One region of the Erwinia rhapontici genome, then DNA from elsewhere that is predicted to be linked to it. Evidence: predicted binding sites of a transcription regulator. Region 1 holds the regulator's gene; each other region holds the start of a gene.
What was found. The regulator Fur, encoded in region 1, represses iron uptake genes when iron is present. The targets are predictions, from matches to a motif close to ATAATAATGAGAACNACTATCAA.
Positions count from the first base shown of each region.

Region 2: the regulator Fur is predicted to act here: its motif matches at 4,486-4,508, upstream of LJN55_RS20975 (TonB-dependent siderophore receptor).
Region 3: the regulator Fur is predicted to act here: its motif matches at 3,872-3,894, upstream of LJN55_RS16750 (Nramp family divalent metal transporter).

Region 1 is NZ_CP085627.1:1,327,337-1,334,707, reverse strand. It holds gene LJN55_RS06315 (YbfA family protein) at 1-7, opposite strand, end outside; gene kdpE (two-component system response regulator KdpE) at 353-982, shown strand; gene pgm (phosphoglucomutase (alpha-D-glucose-1,6-bisphosphate-dependent)) at 1,029-2,669, opposite strand; gene seqA (replication initiation negative regulator SeqA) at 2,694-3,239, opposite strand; gene ybfF (esterase) at 3,501-4,265, shown strand; gene ybfE (LexA regulated protein) at 4,378-4,659, shown strand; gene fldA (flavodoxin FldA) at 4,801-5,331, shown strand; gene fur (ferric iron uptake transcriptional regulator) at 5,729-6,172, shown strand; gene mtr (tryptophan permease) at 6,277-7,371, opposite strand, start outside.
Region 2 is NZ_CP085627.1:4,531,478-4,538,848, forward strand. It holds gene dicD (division control transcriptional repressor DicD) at 1-572, shown strand, start outside; tRNA gene LJN55_RS20955 (tRNA-Phe) at 682-757, shown strand; gene LJN55_RS20960 (VasL domain-containing protein) at 968-2,347, opposite strand; gene LJN55_RS20965 (hypothetical protein) at 2,781-3,122, opposite strand; gene LJN55_RS20970 (hypothetical protein) at 3,154-4,011, opposite strand; gene LJN55_RS20975 (TonB-dependent siderophore receptor) at 4,529-6,649, shown strand; gene LJN55_RS20980 (LysR family transcriptional regulator) at 6,695-7,371, opposite strand, start outside.
Region 3 is NZ_CP085627.1:3,614,661-3,622,031, reverse strand. It holds gene gltX (glutamate--tRNA ligase) at 1-208, shown strand, start outside; gene LJN55_RS16775 (YfeC-like transcriptional regulator) at 252-602, opposite strand; gene LJN55_RS16770 (formate/nitrite transporter family protein) at 757-1,545, opposite strand; tRNA gene LJN55_RS16765 (tRNA-Ala) at 1,896-1,971, shown strand; tRNA gene LJN55_RS16760 (tRNA-Ala) at 2,022-2,097, shown strand; gene LJN55_RS16755 (NupC/NupG family nucleoside CNT transporter) at 2,317-3,501, opposite strand; gene LJN55_RS16750 (Nramp family divalent metal transporter) at 3,942-5,180, shown strand; gene LJN55_RS16745 (DUF2502 domain-containing protein) at 5,346-5,729, opposite strand; gene mgrA (L-glyceraldehyde 3-phosphate reductase) at 5,927-6,916, opposite strand; gene LJN55_RS16735 (alpha-keto acid decarboxylase family protein) at 7,123-7,371, shown strand, end outside.

The DNA of each region.
Region 1 (7,371 bases):
GACTCATACGTCCTCCTGAGATGATTAAAAGGGTTGTGTGTAATCTGAACAAAATATACGCCTTCAGATGTAATTTTACTACTGATCCGACCACTTTTGTCGAAAAAAAAACCACCAACCGCCTCAAAAATGAAAGAAGGTTACATATTCGTTAAATATTAACCTTGGAATGTGAAAAAAACATCCTTTCTGTAACATCAGGGGGAGCGCAACAATCACAGACGCCCTTCGTTCTTTTTGCTAAATTAGCCCTGTTATCATTTTTCACGTCGTCACGCCGCTTAGCTACTGAGGTTCTGTGTCCACAATTCTGATTGTTGAAGATGAAAAAGAGATCCGCCGTTTCCTGCGCATGGCGCTGGAAGGGGAAGGTTTTCGCGTGGTTGATGCCGAAACCCTGAGCCGGGGTTTAATCGAAGCCGCCACGCGCAAACCGGAACTGGTGATACTTGACCTCGGTCTGCCAGATGGTGATGGGACAGAATTTATTCGTGATATGCGCCAGTGGAGCAATATCCCGGTGATTGTGCTCTCGGCACGCAGTGATGAGCAGGATAAAATCACCGCGCTGGATGCTGGCGCTGACGACTTCCTGACGAAACCCTTTGGTGTCGGTGAGTTGATGGCAAGAGTGCGTGTCGCCTTACGTCATCGCCCACAGCAGGGTAACGACAGCGTGGATGCGCCAATTAATATTGGTAGCGTCACGGTGGATATTGCCGCCCGCCGGGTGATGCGCGACGGTGCGGACCTGCACCTGACGCCGATTGAATTTCGTCTGCTGGTCAGCCTGATTAACCACCCGGGTAAGGTGATGACTCAGCGACAACTGCTGACTCAAGTCTGGGGGCCGAATGCGGTTGAGCACAGCCATTATCTGCGTATTTATATGGGGCATCTGCGCCACAAAATTGAACGCGACCCCGCCAGACCCCAACATCTGCTGACCGAAACCGGTGTGGGCTATCGCTTTATGCCATAAAAAAAAGGGCTCACTGTGTGAGCCCTTCTCTTCACTGCCTGATATCTCAGGCGTTTTTCAGTACCGCACTCACAATCTCTACCGCTTCTTTCTCAATCTTCTCGCGGTGTTCAGCACCCAGGAAGCTTTCGCAATAGATTTTATAAGCATCTTCCGTACCAGATGGACGCGCAGCGAACCAGCCGTTTTTGGTCATCACTTTCAAGCCGCCGATAGAGGCGCCGTTACCCGGTGCTGCCGTCAGACGTGCCGTGATAGGATCACCCGCCAGCGTGTCAGCACTGACCATTTCTGGGGACAGTTTTGACAACGCAGCTTTCTGCGCGGAAGTGGCCGGAGCCTGGATACGGTTGTAGCTTGGTGCGCCAAAGCGCTGTGCCAGTTCGTCGTAGTGCTGCTGCGGGTTCTTACCCGTTACCGCAGTAATCTCTGCAGCCAACAGACACATGATGATGCCGTCTTTATCGGTTGACCAAGGCGTGCCGTCGAAGCGCAGGAACGAAGCACCCGCACTCTCTTCGCCACCAAAACCGAAACTGCCATCGAACAGACCATCAACAAACCATTTGAAGCCAACCGGCACTTCTACCAGCTTGCGGCCCAGATCGTCGACTACGCGGTCAATCATCGCGCTGGACACCAGCGTTTTACCCACCGCGACATCTTTGCCCCACTGTGGACGATGCTGGAACAGATACTGAATCGCTACTGCCAGATAGTGGTTTGGATTCATCAGTCCCGCAGGCGTGACGATACCGTGACGGTCATAATCAGGATCGTTGGCAAAGGCCAGGTCGAACTTGTCACGCAACGCCAGCAAACCCGCCATCGCCGACTCAGACGAGCAGTCCATGCGGATCACACCATCGTGGTCAAGGTGCATAAAGCGGAAAGTCTGATCGACAGCATCGTTAACGATGGTCAAATCAAGATTGTAGAACTCCGCAATACGCTGCCAGTAGGCAATCCCTGAACCGCCCAGCGGATCAACGCCAATCTTCAGACCGGCTTTCTGGATCGCCGGAATATCAACGATCTGAGCCAGACCTTCAATATAAGGCTGGATCAGATCTTTTTCCGTCAAGTGACCGCTGGCCCAGGCCTGATCCAGCGTTATGCGTTTCACTTCTTTCAGGCTGTCTTTGATCAGAGCGTTAGCGCGATCTTCCACCACTTTCGTGACGTTCGTATCGGCCGGGCCACCGTTTGGTGGATTGTATTTAATACCGCCATCTTCAGGTGGATTGTGTGAAGGCGTGATGACGATACCATCAGCCTGAGCACCACCGGTTTTGTTGTGTTCAAGGATCGCATTGGAGATCGCAGGGGTCGGCGTATAGCCGTTATCCTGCTGAACGATCACATCAACACCGTTAGCGGTAAGCACTTCCAATACCGAGATGATGGCCGGTTCAGACAACGCGTGCGTATCTTTACCCACAAAACAAGGACCGGTTACACCGTTCTTTTTGCGTTCTTCCGCAATCGCCTGCGCGATGGCCAGAATGTGCGTCTCGTTGAAGCTATGACGGCCCGCGCTACCGCGATGGCCGGAAGTGCCAAATTTCACCGCATGCTCTGCGTTACCCAGTTCAGGCTGCAGGACATAATATTGAGATGTTAATTGTGCAACGTTAATCAAATCGCTCTGCTGGGCGGGTTGCCCGGCACGGGGGTGATTGGCCATTGGCGCTTCTCCCTGACGCTTCAGTTAGAGGGTACCGCAAACTTTCTCTGTCAGCTCCATCGGGAACTGCATCGACAACATAATGTGTTCCACCATGCTGCGCTTACGGTCAGTATTTGTGTTGGTGATCACCCAATACGGTGTGCCCGGAACGTGCTGCGGCTTGGTATGGGTGCCATTCTCTACCAACGTTTGCTGGTTGCCCGCGAAGTAAACACGCGTACGACCTTGCAGAGACTCAGTCGCTGCGCCAAACGTTTTGGCATCCAGACTGTATAAAGTCGATAGAATCAGCATAAAGCGATTCACTGCACGCTTCTGCTCCGCGTACTCATCCGAAAGCAACAGCTCACGTACCGCACGAACACGATCCTGCGGTCGGGATTCAGATTTAATACCTGCAGCGGCAGGTTCTTTCGCTGCCGCTGCAGCATTCGCCGCCACAGGAGCAGTTTGACCCGCAGTGAACTTCAGCATACGGCGCAAAATATCGGATGCGCTTTCACCAATATGCTGAGTGTGGCTGGCAATATAACGGTATAGCTCTTCGTCGACTTCTATCGTTTTCATCTTTATCCAGTACGGTTGTTGCTAGTATCAGAACCGGTTGTTCGGGGACAACAATCCACGCAACCATCATGACGTTGAGCCGATCCAGTTCTAACATCAGGATTATAAAGTTAAATCCCGCCAGGGTGTAGCGCCAGACCCGTTTCAGGGCAAAAGTCGGAATATGCCGCAAAAAGATCATACCCGCCATTCGCGCCAGCGGCAGAAATTGTGGGATCCATGATACCCTAAGCCTTGGTGCCAACTGTAAGAACTTTCTCTATGAATTTGAATTTTCGCCTGCAATCTGAACAATCCGCCACTGACGGGCTTCCACTGGTATTGATCCACGGTTTATTTGGTAGCCTGGATAACCTCGGCGTACTGGCCCGGGGATTAAAAGACGATCGCCGTTTGATTCAACTCGATGTCCGAAACCACGGTTTGTCTCCGCGTGCGCAAAAGATGGATTATGCGTTAATGGCTCAGGATGTCCTGGACACGCTTGACGCGATGCAGGTCGATCGTTTCAGCGTGATCGGTCACTCGATGGGGGGGAAGATCGCCATGGCGATTACCGCACTGGCGCCCGATCGTGTTGAGGAGATCGTAGTGATTGATATCGCTCCTGTGGCCTACACCACGCGTCATCATGACGATATTTTTGCCGCACTGAATGCGGTGACTGAGGCCGGTATCACCACGCGCAGCGAAGCTACTGCCCTGATGCGTCAAAGTATCAGTGAAGAAGGCGTTATCCAGTTTTTACTCAAGTCGTTCCACGAGGGTGTTTGGCGTTTCAACGTTCCGGCGCTGCTGGCATGTTATGAAAACATCATTGGCTGGGAGCCATTGGCCCCCTGGTCACATCCTGTGCTGTTCATTCGTGGGGAGCGTTCTCCCTATTTGGCCGATGCATATCGCGATGCACTGTTAACCCAGTTCCCGCAGGCGCGTGCCCATGTCATCACCGGCGCAGGGCATTGGGTACATGCTGAGAAACCCGATGCGGTATTACGTGCAATCCGACGTTTTTTAGCGCTGTGAAAACCATTTTCGCTGGGGTATGATGGCGCGCTAAAATTTTGCCGCTGCTGATTATCAGACGGCATAACGGCCCTATTCATCAGCAATCCAGCCTTTCAGTATTACGATTCCTATGGCAAAAGAGAACACGGACCGCACAACGATCGATCTGTTTGCAGATGAACGACGTCCGGGACGACCCAAGACTAATCCGCTGACGCGTGATGAGCAGTTGCGTATCAACAAACGCAATCAGCTCAAGCGCGATAAAGTGCGCGGCCTGAAGCGTGTCGAACTGAAAATGAACAGCGACGCGGTTGATGTCCTGAATCAGCTAGCTTTCGAGCGCAATATCAGCCGCAGTGAACTGATCGAAGAAATGCTGCTGGAACAGTTGCAACGTCATCCGTCCTGATGGTATCAGGGCCTTAGCACTCAGCGACAAAACCGGCAGCATTACTCATTTATCCGCTCACGACGGTCTGTTATCATTAGCGATATCTGCGAAAAAATCAGCAGTCACCATATCATTAAGATTCAAGAGGTTATTAAACTCATGGCACTCGTCGGCATTTTCTTTGGTAGCGATACAGGCAATACCGAAAACATTGCAAAAATGATCCAGAAGCAACTGGGGAAAGATGTTGCAGAAGTTCGTGATATTGCTAAAAGCAGCAAAGAAGACCTTGAAGCCTTTGATATTCTGCTGCTTGGCATCCCAACCTGGTACTACGGTGAAGCCCAGTGCGACTGGGATGACTTCTTCCCAACGCTGGAAGAAATCGACTTCAACGGTAAACTGGTTGCGCTGTTTGGTTGCGGCGATCAGGAAGACTATTCCGAGTATTTCTGCGATGCAATGGGCACCATCCGCGACATCATTGAGCCGAACGGCGCAGTGATTGTCGGCCACTGGCCGAGCGAAGGTTACCATTTCGAGGCTTCGAAAGGCATGGCAGATGATAACCATTTCCTTGGCCTGGCCATTGATGAAGATCGCCAGCCAGAGCTCACCAACGAACGCGTTGAAAATTGGGTAAAACAAATTTTTGATGAACTTCAGCTAAAAGATATCATCGAAGCATAACCATAGCCGCTTGATGTGGGAGCTATCTCACATCAAGTAAGTGGTTTTTCCTATAGAAGTAATAGATACATGTTTGTAACTTTCATCTGCAAAACTGTACAATAACCCCATCGGTTACCCGCTTACTCAGCACCTGCCCCACTCTTTGAGGATGTGAGTCGCCCAAAGAGCGGTGAAGATGATGCAGATTGAAATGTTAACCCAGCCTAATTCGGGCGCGTGCTACCCTGGATGTAATGACACTTATCCTTACATCCATTGCGGTTTCAGGCACCCCTTATGGTTTTCATTTCGGAGTATCAGTTCTATACTGAGACGCACTCATCTTTTAGCGTCGACCGATGTTCAGGGCTTTTCAGCCACTAAGTGACTAGCAAAGTAACAGGACAATATCCGCATGACTGACAATAACACCGCATTAAAGAAGGCCGGCCTGAAAGTCACGCTTCCCCGACTGAAAATTCTGGAAGTGCTTCAGGAACCAGAGGGCCATCATGTCAGTGCGGAAGACTTGTACAAACGCCTGATTGATATGGGCGAAGAAATTGGTCTGGCCACCGTTTACCGCGTGCTGAACCAATTTGATGATGCGGGGATCGTTACCCGCCATAACTTTGAAGGCGGTAAATCCGTTTTCGAACTGACTCAGCAGCACCATCACGATCACCTGATCTGCCTGGACTGCGGTAAAGTTATTGAGTTCAGAGACGAATACATTGAGGAACGTCAGCGTGAAATCGCCACGCGTCACGGTATCAAACTGAGCAACCATAGCCTGTATCTTTATGGCCATTGTTCTCTGGGTGACTGTCGTGAAGACGAGACTCTGCACGACAAATAATCTGCACTGTTCAGTGTAAAAACCGGTGGCTTGCCACCGGTTTTTTTATGCCTGCGTTATAGCGATTCCTCCCGGCTAAAACGCTGCCAATCTGTCTCAAAAGGTTATCGCGTATAGAGCGGCAGCCAGCCACCATATGAAAGCAACGAGACCACGGCATTCAGTGCACCAAACAGCAGAACCAGCACAATCGGTGCCATCCCCCCTCTGACTCGCCACGTGGCAGTGGCAAAACGTCGACGTGACTGCCAGGCTAGTAGCGCTGGCGTGACAACAGCCCACAACGTCGCGGCCAGCCCGGCATAACCGATTGCCAGCAGAAAACCGTTGGGCCAGATCATCGCGGCAGTTAGCGGCAGAATAAACGTCAGCAGCGTGGTTTTTAATCTTCCGGACGCGGAGTTATCCAGTTTAAAGAGATCGGCAAGGTAATCAAAAAAGCCAAGACTGACACCGAGGAATGAACAGGCAACGGCGAAGTTAGAGAAGATATCCAGTAACAGATTCAGAGAGCGATTGTGCAGTACGCCGGATAACGCCCCCACCAGTACGTCAATATTACCGCCTTGCGCGGCAATCGCTTTAAATTCGCTGCGGGGAATATTGCCCATCGTGCCGATGATCCAGATAAAGTAAATCATCAGAGCCAGCAGCGTGCCGTAAATCAGGCAACGGCTCACGCGGCCTGCATTCTTATGGTAGTAAGTCGTCAACCCGGCAATGTTGCCATGGTAGCCGAAGGAGGCCAGACAAAACGGCACCACTATCCAGAGATATCGCAGATAATCGCGATCGGCTCCCTGGCTGTCGAGCAGAATAGCCGGCTGAACATGCCACAGCAGGCCGCCAAAAATCATCAGAAAGGTGAGGATCTTCGCGCCGAGAAAAATCAGCGTCATCCGGCTGACAACCGCTGTTCCCAGCCAGATAAACAGCGCCACCAGTAGCGTAAAGAGCAGCCCAGCCATACGTGCCGATATTCCGACATTTAATTGATTGAGGCTGTGCTGAATAATCGCGCCACTGGCAGAAATGTACGCATAGGTGAGGATCCCCAGCACAAAGACCACGGACAAACCGTTGATCAGGTTCCAGCCACGCCCAAGTAAATCGCGTGTGACCGTATCAAAACTCGCCCCGATGGGATAATGCAGGCTGGCTTCCAGATACAGTAATCCGGACAGCAGCATACAGAACCA
Region 2 (7,371 bases), 1.9 Mb from region 1:
GTGAACAGGTACTGGAACAGGCTCTTGGCATCCTTGAGCTGAACGGACTCGCCGCCACCACTTCTCTTGCCATGATGGCGGAAGAATTGGGATGCAGCGAACAAGAACTTCAGCGCTTCTGGCCGGATCGCGATGCGTTGCTGTATGACGCGCTACGCTATCACGGGCAGCAGATTGAAGTCTGGCGACGTAAGCTGCTGCTGGATGACAGCCTCAGCCCGCAGAAAAAACTGATGGCCCGTTATCAGGTGCTGGCAGAAGCCGTCAATAATCAACGCTATCCCGGCTGTCTGTTTATTGCCGCCTGTAGTTTCTACCCGCAACCGGACCATCCGATCCACGAAATTGCGGAACTGCAAAAACAGGCATCCTGGCAATATACTCATGCCCTGTTGAGCGAGCTGGAAACCGATAATCCTGAGCTGGTGGCACATCAGATGGAGTTGATTCTGGAGGGCTGTCTGTCCCGTCTGCTGGTGAAGCGCAAGGTGCAGGAAGTGGAAAACGCCCGCCGCCTGGCAGAAGACGTACTGACCATTGCTTTGTGCCGCAAAAATGGGGCGTTAAGCTAAAGCACTTTGCCGTATCAGGGTAAAAAGCAGGCAGTCGGCAGGATTTTACGACTTTTTTATGACAAAGCCGTTGACGCCGAACGGCCTTTACGGTTTAATGCGCCCCGTTGCCCGGATAGCTCAGTCGGTAGAGCAGGGGATTGAAAATCCCCGTGTCCTTGGTTCGATTCCGAGTCCGGGCACCATATTTAGAAGAACCCGCCTGTGGCGGGTTTTTTGCTTTCTGCGCTACGGACTCTCCATCGAACTGCGTTCGATTACTCGTCTCATCCATGAGACTCGCCCCTCCGGGGCTGGCGCTGAAGCGCCATGCAAAAACGCTCCCGGCGTTTTTGTCCGAGTCCGGGCACCCTATTTAGAAGAACCCGCCTGTGGCGGGTTTTTTGCTTTCTGGGTTACAGACTCTCTTTTCCTTTTTCCTGACTCAGCAAGAAGTAACGCTTCTGCAACTGCTCCAACGCCATTTCCGTCTGCCGTTTCTGTATATCAGAAGAGCTGACCGAGTAAAGACGCAGCTGTTCTTCAACCGGGATCGATCGGTTAAACGCCTGCCTTGCGGTGTATATCACCGACTTCAGTTCGCTGACCGTAATGTATTTCCCGCGCTCGCTGTCGAGCGTATTCAGCTTCGCACTCAGTTGCTGCAACTGCGACATGCCCTTATGCCAGCCGCTCATCACATCTTCGGGTAACGCTGCCGCATTGAGCTGCTGTTGCCATTTCAGTACCAGCTGTTTCGCCACCTCATCTTCAGGCTTGAATGACTGCAACTGGTTGATTAACCCCTGGCCGTAGGATAAAGACCAGTCAGGGCTGTAGCCCTCTACCCGCTCCAGCTGCTGCTGCGTTTGCTCAACAAAGTTTTCCGCCAGTTGAGGCTGACTCTGAAGCAAAGCCTGACGCTGAGCGGGCGATAACGGGGTAGCAAGAGGCATAACGGACGCTTCCAACTGCAACAACAGCGGAGCCGGAGGAAATACCTTATCCCAGCCCAGCTGTACCGCGCTGCCCAGCACAAGCATGACGCACATCCCCGCCGCAAAGGGCTTCCAGGGCATATTGTTAAACGGTATCTGCATCGCTGCCTTAGACTGCGCCACATAGACCCATCTCACGGGTTCCTCAGTTTCCTTCGGTGATTCTGCAACCGGCTCGGGTAACACCACGTCCAGCTTAGCCACCGTACTACTGGTCCCCTTCGCCAGAGGAGTTCCGCCGACTGACGTACTGTTTTTTCCCGCCACGTCACTGTTTTCCAACCGAATGGCAATGCTGTGCATCAACGTGGCCAGTACATCAAACTGACTCAGCTGTTTTAATTCCCGCCTATCCAATACTTCATTCAGACGCGCGAGCAGATGCTCGGCCTGGTACAACTGACTGAGGTTAAGATCGCTGTAGCTAATCGGAAGCGTGCGCATCAGTTGCTGGATACGTCGGCTCAGGCTACTGAGGATGTCCACCCGCGCGTGTCCCTGCTTAGGCCACAGCGTTTCCCACTTATGGCTAATCAGGGCCTCGAGGATCGCCAGGCCTTCGTTCAACCCGGATAACCCGGCAAGTTGCATGCGAACCTGGGTATACCAGGCGGCTGTCTGTAATTCCACACCGTTGCGTTCAAACAGTGCCAGGCACAATTTTTGTACCCGAGTCCAGTCCACGTCCGGCCGTGCAGAATGAGCGAACTTACTCATTTCATCGTTCAGGGAAATATAGTCCGGCAGCATAGTCGGGTCACCGCCGGTTTTCAAATAACGTTCAGATAATGGGTTCATAGTGGGCTTCTGAGTTGAGAAAATGTATTTATCTATTTAAGAAAGTTCAAAAAAATTATCGTGTTAAATAAGAACAATCAGACAAGCGCACCACAATAACTGCATGCACTTCCTTCCTCAAAAATAATAATATTTTTTGAACCACTTATTGATATACAATCGGAAACCCTTACTAAGAAAATAGTCATCGCTACATATTCTGACAGTGTTCTGGGAAACAGGCTCACGAAAACTCCTTTTATAAGTTAAATCCTATCATTCCATTAAATATCCCAAAAAATACCCCATCGATTATTCATAACAGGGTTTTAATATCAAGATATTGTGTCATAAGATGACGGATCAGCACCAAAACCTGGGGCATGAGTGCCCTTTTGGCTGTGTTAAACAGAGAGATTAACGGCAGGAGGAACAGATATGAGACGTTGCAAGATTAGGCAGTGAGGAATTGCACGATAGCCACAATAAGCATCAGGCCGACACCTATCACCATTATCCAGCACAGCGCGTAAAAAGGATGATTGTTGCCGTGTCTTGCAATCAAACGCAGCTCGTCAGTCGAAAAAAACCGTAATGAGCGTCGAAAGACGATGAGATAGGCAATACAGTAAAGCAGCCACAAGAATGGCGTCAGCCGGGCCAGATCGCGCCCGCCAGTCAAAAATAAACATAATGGGATAACAAAGAAGAAGATGGCGGCCAGGTTATCCCGACGTTTCAGTTTCTCCCTCCACCGGGCATCGTTCTCTTTAACGGTTTTCTTACTGGGTAACATTGTTACTCTCCTCCTTTGGAACCATTTACCTTCACTTTATTAACGTATCTGCCTTGATCCAGGCAACAAGGGGAGAGCCTTTTGCATTGATGTAACCCACATTCACCCATTGATTATCAGGTGAACGTTGTATGATTTTTATTTCATCCCCCGCCACCAAATAGGCCTTAGATTGACTGTGTTCATCTGCACGGGTGAATAATAAGGCTTTGGACTCTATCGATGCGGCCACCGTCAGGCTATTTACGTAATGGGCTATCTGGCTGCGAACGGCCTTTGCCGATAATTTATTTAATGTAGCCAGTTGCTGGTAGTCATTAATATTACCTTTCCCCGGCACGTCACAACGCATAATATTCATTACCCGGGCATTTTCCATCAGGGCGAAATCCCCTTTCGACTCACGCAGCGTAGGGCGCATTGCGGTAAAGTTAAACGTGTCTGCGTTGGGTTTTTCTGAACTGGCGAGGATATCTTTGCCGCCGACCCACGTGTAACCACACGCCTCACCGCTCCAGTCACTGGTGATACAGCCATTCTTCATATCAACCACACTGCAATAGGCGCGGTCGCTCCAGGTCACCGTACCATCTTCCTGCCACAACTCCCCACCAGAGATGCTGTTGACGATCAGATAACGCCCGGTGGGGGACACCTGGGAAGAACCGTCTTCAGTGTAATAACGGTCCTCCTGGCTGAGGTCTGCCTGCATATTTTTAGTAGAGAAGACGATTTTCCCCCATGTGGTGGCATCGTAATGCTCCCCTTTTTTCGCCTGAGAAAAGGTTAATACGCCCCCTTCAGGAGAGGTAATCATCACCCCGGCATGACTTATTCCAGAAATTAAAAGAGAGAACACAAAACAACTCACATAACGATGCTTCATCATCCACTGACCTTGAATGAGTAAAAAAGGAGGGAGGAAGATACCACTCTTATGATGCGCTTACACGATTGCCCGGAGATGAATCGCAACATGTTCATGAAGGCAGCTATCATCGTAATGACTCCTTTTTTGTTTTCCACCTTCGGACGATCACCTCCCCGCGTTATTGACCGCTTTACTTTAAATGTTCTACTATTTGGCCGCTTCGGAATCTTCTTATAACAATATCCTTACAGAGTCTGAATGCGCTTTCGCATCATATTTAACTACCCGTTACTAATAGAATTAACCCTGTAAATCACACGATCCAGGCATATCGTCGCCTTAAATACGTAACAGGCAGGTAACGTTCTAACTAAAGACAAATTTTTATATTGCCGTAGAGAGCTGCACATAAAAACACTACGGCTTGTAGGCGTTATTTCGCGATAAAAATTTAATTTTTCGGAAGTTATTGCATAGTCACGCGCAATGATAATAATTGTCGTTATCTTTAACATTCTCATTGGCATTTGAACCTATGTTTAACACCAAGCCCTGCCTGCTCTCTGTGCTGATTGCCAGCACCTGTGCCACCTTCGCTCACGCCGCCACCCCCTCTGACGAAAAAACGCTGGTGGTCAGCGCGTCAGATTCAGGTGCTGCATCCCTGCCCGCTTACACCAACAGCGCCACCAAGTCGGCGGTGCCGGAAAGTAAAACGCCGCAGGTGATTAACACCGTGGGCAGCAAAGAGATTGCCGCACGTCACGCCAACTCACTGAATGAAATTCTGCGCTATGCCCCGGGCGTCTCCACAGAAACCCGTGGTGCCACCTCGTACATGAGCGAATATAAAATTCGTGGTTTTGCGGTAGATAACTCGTTCTATGACGGCCTGCAGCTGCCGTATAACGTCACCGGAAATACCAAAGCCAATATTGACCCGCTTCTGATCGACCATGTTGATATTCTGAAAGGCCCGGCCTCAGTGCTGTACGGCAATGGTTCACCGGGCGGTCTGGTGAATATCCAGAGTAAGAAGCCGCAGAAAGAGCAGAAAACCGAGGTCGGCTTTAACAGCGGCAGCCGGAAACTGCGCGAAGGCTATATCGACAGCACCGGGGCGATTGCCGACAGCGACTGGAGCTACCGCTTTATCGGTAAAGCCAGCGCCGGCGATGACCAGCCGCGCACCACCAAATCCGAAAACTATCTGGTGGCACCGTCCCTGACATGGCAACCCTCGGACAAAACCCGCCTGACATTTGATGCGCAGTACCAGGATATCCCCAGCCTGACGCCGTCGGATACAATGCCGCTGGCCGCGCTGAAAGCCTTAGATTCCTCACACCGCGCCTACGCGGGCGATCGCTGGAGCGGCTTTAAACAGCGCCAGTGGATGCTGGGTTACAGCTTTGAACATGAGTTCGATAACGGCTGGGCCGTCGCCCAGAAGGCACGCTACTTTGACGTCGACACGCATCAGCAAAGCATCTACGCGACCGGCATCACCGATCCAGCGGTCAGCAACACGCAACTGGGTCGTTTTGCCTATACCACTGATGAAGATCTGAAAAGTTTCAACATCGACAACCAGGTGACGAAGCAGTGGGATCTGGGCGACTGGAAACACTACCTGCTGGCGGGTGTGGACTATCAGCGCATGGATTCCCACTTCCACTATAAATATGCTTCTGCCGCCTCACCGGGTATTGATATCAGCAACCCGGATTACAATCAGGTCAATGAGTCGGCGCTGGGCCTGAACACCGCGCAGCTTAACCGCCTGAGTTTTAATCAAACCGGCTACTACTTCCAGGATCAGGTCGAATACGGCAACCTGAGCCTGATCGCCGGACTGCGTTACGACGACTACCGCTCAACCAATACCGATTATTTTGCCAATAACACCAAAACCTGGGTTGATCAGCACCGCCTGACCAAACGCCTCGGCGCGCTCTACACCTTTGATAACGGGATTGCGCCGTTTATCAGCTATTCCGAAGGCTTCAAACCGGTTTCACCCACGGGCAACCTGACCACCGCCAAACCGACCACCAGCCGTCAGCTGGAAGGCGGGGTGAAATACCTGCTGGCCGATTACGCCACCACGGTGACCGCCTCGGTATTTAATATTCGCCAGAAAAATGTGCTGACGTCGAATTCCAACGTGCCAGCAGTCTATCGCCAGACCGGGGAAGTGGAGTCAAAAGGCGCAGAGCTGTCGGTGATCAGTCGTCCGACCGAGAATATTAATATCATCGCCAACTACGCCTACACCCACGCGCTGAATACGGAAGATGATAAATATCAGGGTAAACGCCCGACTCAGGTGGCGGAGAACACCTTCAACCTGTGGGGTGACTACACCGTCGACAGCGGTGCAGTACGCGGCCTGACCGTCGGTGCCGGGGCGCGTTATGTCGGCCCAATGGAAATTTCACTGGCGAACGATCAGGGGAAACTGGGCGGCACCACGCTGTGGGATATGGCCGTGTCTTACAATATGGCGGCGGTGTCTCCGCAGCTGGCCGGGGTGACGCTGAAAGCCAGCGCGCAGAACCTGACCAACAAAGAGACCTTCACCTGCTACGACACCAACAACTGCTGGATCGGTCGTGACCGCACCTGGCAGGCAGGCGTCAGCTACAGCTTCTGATCCCGCGCTCTACAGGCACTCTCCTGGCGGGAGTGCCTTTTTTATTTAGCGCACCGGGTGCTGCGTCCCCGACAGGACCGGCATCGCTTCGCGCATCATCGCCAGAAACATCCGCAATCGTGCCGGATAGTAACGGGCATGCGGATAGACCAGATACACCGGCAACGCAGCGGCCTGCCACTGTGGAGCCAGATGCAGCAAGTCCCCACGGGCAATATCCTCCTGTACCACCCATGACGATGCAATACCCACCCCCATTCCTGCCAGTACGGCATTGCGCAGCGCATACAGACTGTCGGTCAGCAGACGTGGCCGGATATCAAAACGCTGGTTCTCCCCACTCGGAAGCTGCGTCAGCGACACGCTGTGACGGTAAAAAGTGCTGAGCGCCAGCCAGGGCAGATCCTGCAACTGTTGCGGATGCCGGGGCAGCTCCCCCGAAGGCAGCAGCGACGGCGCCCCAATCACGATTCGCGGCACTTCGGCCACCAGCAGGGCCACCACCGAGGGTTCCGTCACCGGACCGACGTGCACCGCACAATCAATCCCTTCGGCAATAAAGTCCGGGTGCCGATCACTGAGCATCCACTCGACGGTCATCTGCGGATAGCGTTGTAAGTAGCGCTGCAAAGGCCCAATCATCTGGTCCTGGCCAAAGGCATGCGGGGCCAGCACACGCAGCACGCCCTGCGGCTCTTCCGTTACGCCGCGCAGATCGTCCT
Region 3 (7,371 bases), 2.3 Mb from region 1:
GACGGCTGAAAATGTCCATCACGCCATTCAGGCGACGGCTGATGAGCTGGAAGTCGGTATGGGTAAAGTCGGTATGCCGTTACGCGTAGCGGTTACAGGAGCAGGGCAGTCGCCTGCGCTTGATGTGACCGTGCATGCTATTGGGCGTTCGCGCAGTGTGGCACGCATTGAAAAAGCGCTGGCGTTTATCGCCACCCGCGAAGCCTGACAGACAGCATAAAAAAACCCCGGCTTGTTGCCGGGGTTTTTAATCAGTCATTAATGCCCAGTCGTTGCAAAATCCCCTGAATACCCTCGCGCAGCAGCATGGCTGCCAGTTTGTCCTGTTCTTCACCGCTCAATTGCTGCAGAGAAGTGATTAACAGTGAAGGAAGCGAATTTTGATTTACACGATATTGAGCATTCGGTTCTGCTGCATGACGTGTGGATTTAAGAAAGACTTTCACGCGTTCATCAATATGAATCATGCGCGCTTTCCCACCTTGAACGCCGGGTTTCGGTGCGGTCGTCCAGTTTTCTTTCTTAACCCACTTATTGATAGTCTGTCTGCTAAAACCTGTTTGCTGTGCCAGTTCTTCCGGCGTTAACCAATCCTTTTTCACGCTCTTGTCCCTTTTGCCGAATAAAAGTCATAAGCATCTTACAACAATTCATCACGTGAACAACTAACACAAATTACTAACCTTGGCAGGGCAAAGTGTAAAAAAGTGGTGCTGGATCGAGAAATATCCCCTAAAACAGCAGGGGATACTCATATTAGCGGGAAACAGAGCTTTCAGGTTGTGGGGCGCGGTAAGCGACAAAATAGGCCAGGCCGACAAAAATAGCGCCACCAACCGCATTGCCAAGAAACACCGCAACAAAGTTAGGCAGGTATTCGGCCCAGCTCAGGTAGCCCGCGAAAATGGCAGCAGGAACGATAAACATATTGGCGACCACGTGCTGGAAGCCAATGGCAACGAACGCCATGATCGGGAACCACATCCCGAAGATTTTGCCCACCACATCTTTACTGGCAAACGCAATCCAGGTGGCAAGACACACCAGCCAGTTACATCCGACACCAGAAATAAAGGCGTGCAGGAAATCGGCATTCACTTTCGCGCTGGCAACGGCGACCGTTTTCTTCAGGTAATCCCCTTCCGTCATTCCCAGCATATGGCCGAAGAACCAGGCGATGGTGACGCTGCCAATAAAGTTAGCGAGGGTGACCCAGAACCAGTTACGCATGACACTCAGCGCAGAAATCTGGCGGGCAAACCATGCAACGGGCAGCAGCATCATATTCCCTGTCAGCAGTTCTCCGCCCGCCAGCACGGTCAGGATAATCCCTACCGGGAAAACCGCGGCGCCCAGCAGCGTGCCAAATGAACCCCAGCCAACGGGCAGTTGGGTGACGACGTGAATATAGAGAAGAAAACCAAAGGCGATAAAAGAACCGGCGAGAAAACCCAGGATCAATAAAGAGGAAATCGGGGTACGACTTTTGATCACGCCTGCCTGAACGACGACAGCCGAAATCTCTTTTGGAGTGTGCAAGGACATAATAGCTCTGGTGTTGTGAGTTGCTGGTAAAGTGCCAGATTTCGCCGCTCTCTGAAAATAGGTGATCATCCGTCACGGAGTAGGCCTGGCATTCAAAATCCGGCGCAGTCTTGCATGGTCAATTAACAAAAACAAGTAGCTTTTAGGCTCATTATTAACGTGTGATTAACACAATACACGGCCGTCAGCGTGCATCAGGCAACAGGTGTGATAAAAACAGAGGGTTAGCGCTTTTCGGGGCGCTTTGACGGCTTTTTCAGCGATCGATCTCAGATTGTTATTTTGCCGTTGACACCAACCCCACTGTTTCATATTATCCCCGCCGTCAACACGACAGAGTTTTTCGGCTTGGGGGTATAGCTCAGCTGGGAGAGCGCTTGCATGGCATGCAAGAGGTCAGCGGTTCGATCCCGCTTATCTCCACCACATCTTCACCAGCAGATGGGGTGGCACCGAAAAACGCAGAGTTTAGTAGTGGGGGTATAGCTCAGCTGGGAGAGCGCTTGCATGGCATGCAAGAGGTCAGCGGTTCGATCCCGCTTATCTCCACCAAATTCTCAATACATTCGATGATGTCCCCATAATCTGCTTCGGCGGATTTTTTTTCGTTTCTATTTCCCCCCTCCGAATATTTTTTCAGCGACAGGATCGTTGATGGTCACTCCTGGGCTTTGTTTAAGCGTCTGTGAGGCGAATGAGGCGTGGGAAGGCTTAGCGTAGACGGAAAGGCAGGGGAGGGAAGAAAGCGGGGCCAGAGGCCCCGCCAGGTGATTACAGCACCAGACCGGCAATGGATGCCGACAGCACACTCACCAGCGTTGAGCCGTACAGCAGTTTCAGACCGAAGCGGGATACCACGTTACCCTGTTCTTCATGCAGCCCTTTGATCGCCCCGGCAACGATACCGATAGACGAGAAGTTAGCAAAGGAGACCAGGAACACGGACAGGATGCCTTCCGCGCGTGGTGACAGTGTGGAGGCAATCTTCTGCAAATCCATCATTGCCACGAACTCGTTAGACACCAGTTTGGTGGCCATGATGCTACCGACCTGCAACGCTTCATTGCTCGGCACGCCCATCACCCAGGCAAACGGGAAGAACACGTAGCCGAGGATACCCTGGAAGCTGATACCGAAAATGGTATCAAACAGGGCGTTGATGGCAGAGATCAGGGCGATAAAGCCGATCAGCATCGCAGCAACAATCACCGCCACTTTGAAACCGGCCAAAATGTACTCGCCCAGCATTTCAAAGAAGCTCTGGCCTTCATGGGTGTTACCCAGTTTCAGGTCTTCTTCACTGTCCACGCGGTACGGGTTAATCAGCGACAGCACAATAAAGGTACTGAACATATTCAGTACTAGCGCGGCCACCACATACTTCGGCTGAAGCATGGTCATGTACGCACCCACAATTGACATCGACACCGTGGACATCGCGGTGGCGGCCATGGTGTACATGCGGCGCTCTGACATCTTGCCGAGGATATCTTTATAGGCAATAAAGTTTTCTGACTGTCCCAAAATCAGTGAACTTACGGCGTTGAAAGATTCCAGTTTACCCATGCCGTTGACCTTCGACAGCACGGTACCGATGGCGCGGATGATGATGGGCAGGATGCGGAAATGCTGCAAAATACCGATCAGCGCAGAGATAAACACGATAGGGCAGAGGACGTTGAGCCAGAAGAAGGCCAGGCCTTTATCACTCATATTGCCAAAGACGAAGTTGGTCCCTTCCGCCGCGTACTTCAGCAATTTTTCGAACATATCGGAGAAACCTTTAACGAACCCGAGGCCCGCTTCAGAGTTCAGGAAGAACCAGGCCAGCAGAACTTCGATCACTAAAAGCTGTACAACAAAACGGATACGGATGTTTTTACGATCGCGGCTGACCAACAAGGCCAACAGGGCGACCATCGCCAGTGCCAAAGCAAAGTGCAGAATGCGGGACATATTTGCTCCAAATTAGAGGGCTGTTATATTTCGTTGCACATTCTATGTAACAAGAACCGGAAAAACGAGATCTATACCGCAATATAACAATTCCCTATTGCATCAGATTTCAGAAAAGCTTGAGCCGTCACATGTTTTCAACGGATTTGAACCCATTACGTTACGTTCAGGCACTTTAATGCTCGATTCTCTAATGCTTTGCAACACTCTTTTGCTGAAAAAATGACCCCTTTGCTGGCAAGTGATTTCCGAATACCCTACAGTGAAAATGGTTGCTGATTTTTTGGCTATGCCGTAATTTATTCCAAAGTATAGCCAGTGCTATACTTCATAGTTCTGGCTATCACTGTAATCAGAATAACCGTTCTAAATGCACTTGATAATCATTATCAAATAAAGGCACTATCGTTGCCGGGTGAATCGTCTCAGGGGTAACAACTATGTTCGGAAGCCGCACTGCGGAGCAGAACATTCGCAGTAGTCGTAAAATCAAATTTGCCTTAATGGGGCCAGCCTTTATTGCGGCAATTGGCTACATTGACCCCGGCAACTTCGCAACCAATATCCAGGCAGGGGCTTCCTACGGCTATACCCTGCTGTGGGTGGTGGTGTGGGCGAATATTATGGCGATGGTCATTCAGCTGATGTCAGCCAAGCTGGGCATCGCCACGGGCAAAAACCTGGCCGAGCATATCCGCGACCGCTTCCCCCGTCCCGCCGTCTGGTTTTACTGGGTACAGGCAGAAATTATCGCAATGGCGACCGATCTTGCAGAATTTATTGGTGCGGCGATCGGTTTCAAACTGGTGTTCGGCGTCAGTTTGTTACAGGGTGCGATGCTCACCGGGGTCGCCACCTTTCTGATCCTGATGCTGCAAAGTCGCGGCCAGAAGCCACTGGAGCTGGTGATTGGCGGGCTGCTGCTGTTTGTTGCTGCGGCTTATGTGATCGAGCTGTTCTTCTCTCAGCCCAAAGTGGTCGATTTGCTCCAGGGAATGGCCGTGCCTTCACTGCCCACGGCGGATGCTGTATTGCTGGCGGCAGGCGTTCTGGGGGCGACAATTATGCCTCATGTCATTTATCTGCACTCGTCGCTGACGCAAAAAGGCGATGGCGCCACGCGGAGTGAGCGTTACGCGTCCACCAAGCTGGATGTGGCGATTGCGATGACAATTGCGGGTTTTGTTAACCTGGCGATGATGGCAACGGCGGCGGCGACGTTTCACTTTAGCGGTCACAGCGGTATTGCTGACCTTGACCAGGCGTACCTGACCCTTGACCCGCTGCTGGGTAAAGCCGCCGCCATGGTGTTCGGTCTGAGCCTGCTGGCTGCCGGTTTATCATCTACGGTGGTGGGGACCATGGCGGGTCAGGTGGTGATGCAGGGCTTCATCCGCTTCCATATTCCCCTGCTGGTGCGCCGCGTGGTCACCATGCTGCCTTCCTTTATCGTGATTATGGCGGGCTGGGAGCCAACACGCATTCTGGTGATGAGTCAGGTGCTGTTAAGCTTTGGTATTGCGCTGGCGCTGGTGCCGCTGCTGGCCTTTACCGGCAATCGTGAGCTGATGGGCGATATGGTGAACTCGCGACTGATGCAAAATGTCGGCCGCGCCATTGTGGCCGTGGTGGTGGTGCTGAATGGTTATCTGCTTATCGCGATGGCGATAAATCTGTAAGTTACCCGTCATACTTCAAGCTGCAGATGCGTTGGCTGCACCCATTCACCCCAGTCACATAGTTGGCTATGCTCCTGGGGACTCACGGGCTTGCCGCCTTCCTGCAGCTCGAATTATTTAGGCTAACTACAGGCATCTGTTTTTAGCCCCCAAGATGATCATTCTTTACCAGCGGTCGTGGCGGTCATGATGACGTCGCTCTTTCTCATGATGACGTCGCTCATTCTCATGATGGCGCCATTCGCGGCGACGATCGTGGTCGCGCCAGCGACGTTCCCGCTCCCACTCCTGATGACGGCGCATTTCTTCATGACGGCGCCACTGCTCGTGTCGCCACCAGCGGCCCTCATCGTAGCGATAATTATTACGCCACCAGTGATTGTCGCGCCAGCGGCCGCCATCCCAGTAACGTCCACGATCGTCGCGATCGCCTAAATGCAGTGTAATGCCAGGCGCCAGTGTAATACGGGCGCTGTCGGCGTGAGCTGTGTGCATCGCCAACGGGGATAAACTTGCCAGCAACGTGGCAACAAGCAATAAGCGTTTCATATTATCTCCTTTATCAGTGGTCTGACTTCCCCACCGTAGGAGCACAATATAAACACTTCATCGCCGTTACGCCTGGCGAACTCTGAAAAAACAGGGAACAGGTTGATTTGGGATTTATCTGGAGGGAGCAGAGGCGGGGTTAACGGTAAGGGCCGATCTTTTTATTGATCGGCCCTGATAGCGGGCGTACTGAAATATTAACCGAGAATCGTTTCTATCTCAGCCAGTTCATCGGCGCTAAAGCGACGGTTACCCAGCATCTGCACCGCATCATCAATCTGACTGGTTTTACTGGCACCGATCAGCACCGAGGTGACCCGGTCGCCGCGCAACACCCAGGCCAGCGCCATCTGCGACAGTTTCTGCCCACGGCGCTGCGCCAGCGCATTCAGACGCTGAACTTTATCCATCTTCTCTGGCGTCAGTTGATCACCACTCAGGAAGCGACTGCCGCTGGCGGCACGGGAATCCTCAGGGATACCGTTAAGATAGCGGTCGGTCAGCATGCCACCGGCCAGCGGTGAGAAGGCGATGCTGCCAACCCCCTGTTCTGCCAGCACATCCAGCAGTCCTGTTTCCGGGGCGCGTTCAAACATCGAATACTTCGGCTGATGGATCAGGCAAGGGGTTCCGAGTGCTTTCAGCAGGGTGATCGCCTGCGCTGCTAACTCTGCCGGGTAGTTAGATAACCCAACGTACAGTGCCTTACCCTGGCGTACCAGATGGTCAAGGGCGGTCATGGTCTCTTCCAGCGGTGTTTCCGGGTCCGGGCGGTGATGATAGAAAATATCCACGTACTCCACGCCCATACGTTTCAGGCTCTGGTCGAGGCTGGAAATCAGATACTTGCGCGATCCCCAGTCGCCGTAAGGGCCATCCCACATGGTGTAACCGGCTTTGCTGGAAAGCACCAGTTCATCACGCAAGGCGCGGAAATCCTCACGCAGGATGCGGCCAAAATTTTCTTCAGCCGAACCCGGAGGGGGGCCATAGTTATTGGCCAGATCGAAATGAGTGATACCGTTATCAAAAGCATGACGCAGCAGGTCACGACTGTTATCTACGCGGGTACTGTCACCAAAGTTATGCCACAAACCGAGGGAGATGGCCGGGAGCTTCAGGCCGCTGCGCCCGCAGCGGTGATAAGTCATTGTCTCGTACCGCTGGGCATCTGCTTGATAAACCATGAATAAATCCTGTTGTTAAAACGTTGGGGTCGTTGAACAGCATAGTAGTGTATACGGTTACACTGAATGAAATCGGGCGGCGGATCGCAACTTAAGGATAATTCCTGGCCCGTAACGATCTGTTGCCATTTCACCCGGCATCTTTCCGATAACAGAATGAAAATAATCACCAATACTGAGAACAGAGGCCACAGAGGAGCAGGGCGATGAACAGCTATACGGTGGGTGACTATCTGCTTGCGCGGTTAAATGAAATCGGTATCGATCACCTGTTTGGGGTGCCCGGTGATTACAACCTGCAATTTCTCGATCATGTGATTGATCATCCCCGGCTGGCCTGGGTCGGCTGTGCCAATGAACTGAATGCGGCCTATGCTGCTGACGGTTATGCCCGCTGTCGCGGCGTTGCGGCGCTGCTGACCACGTTTGGCGTCGGTGAGTTAAGCGCTCTGAAC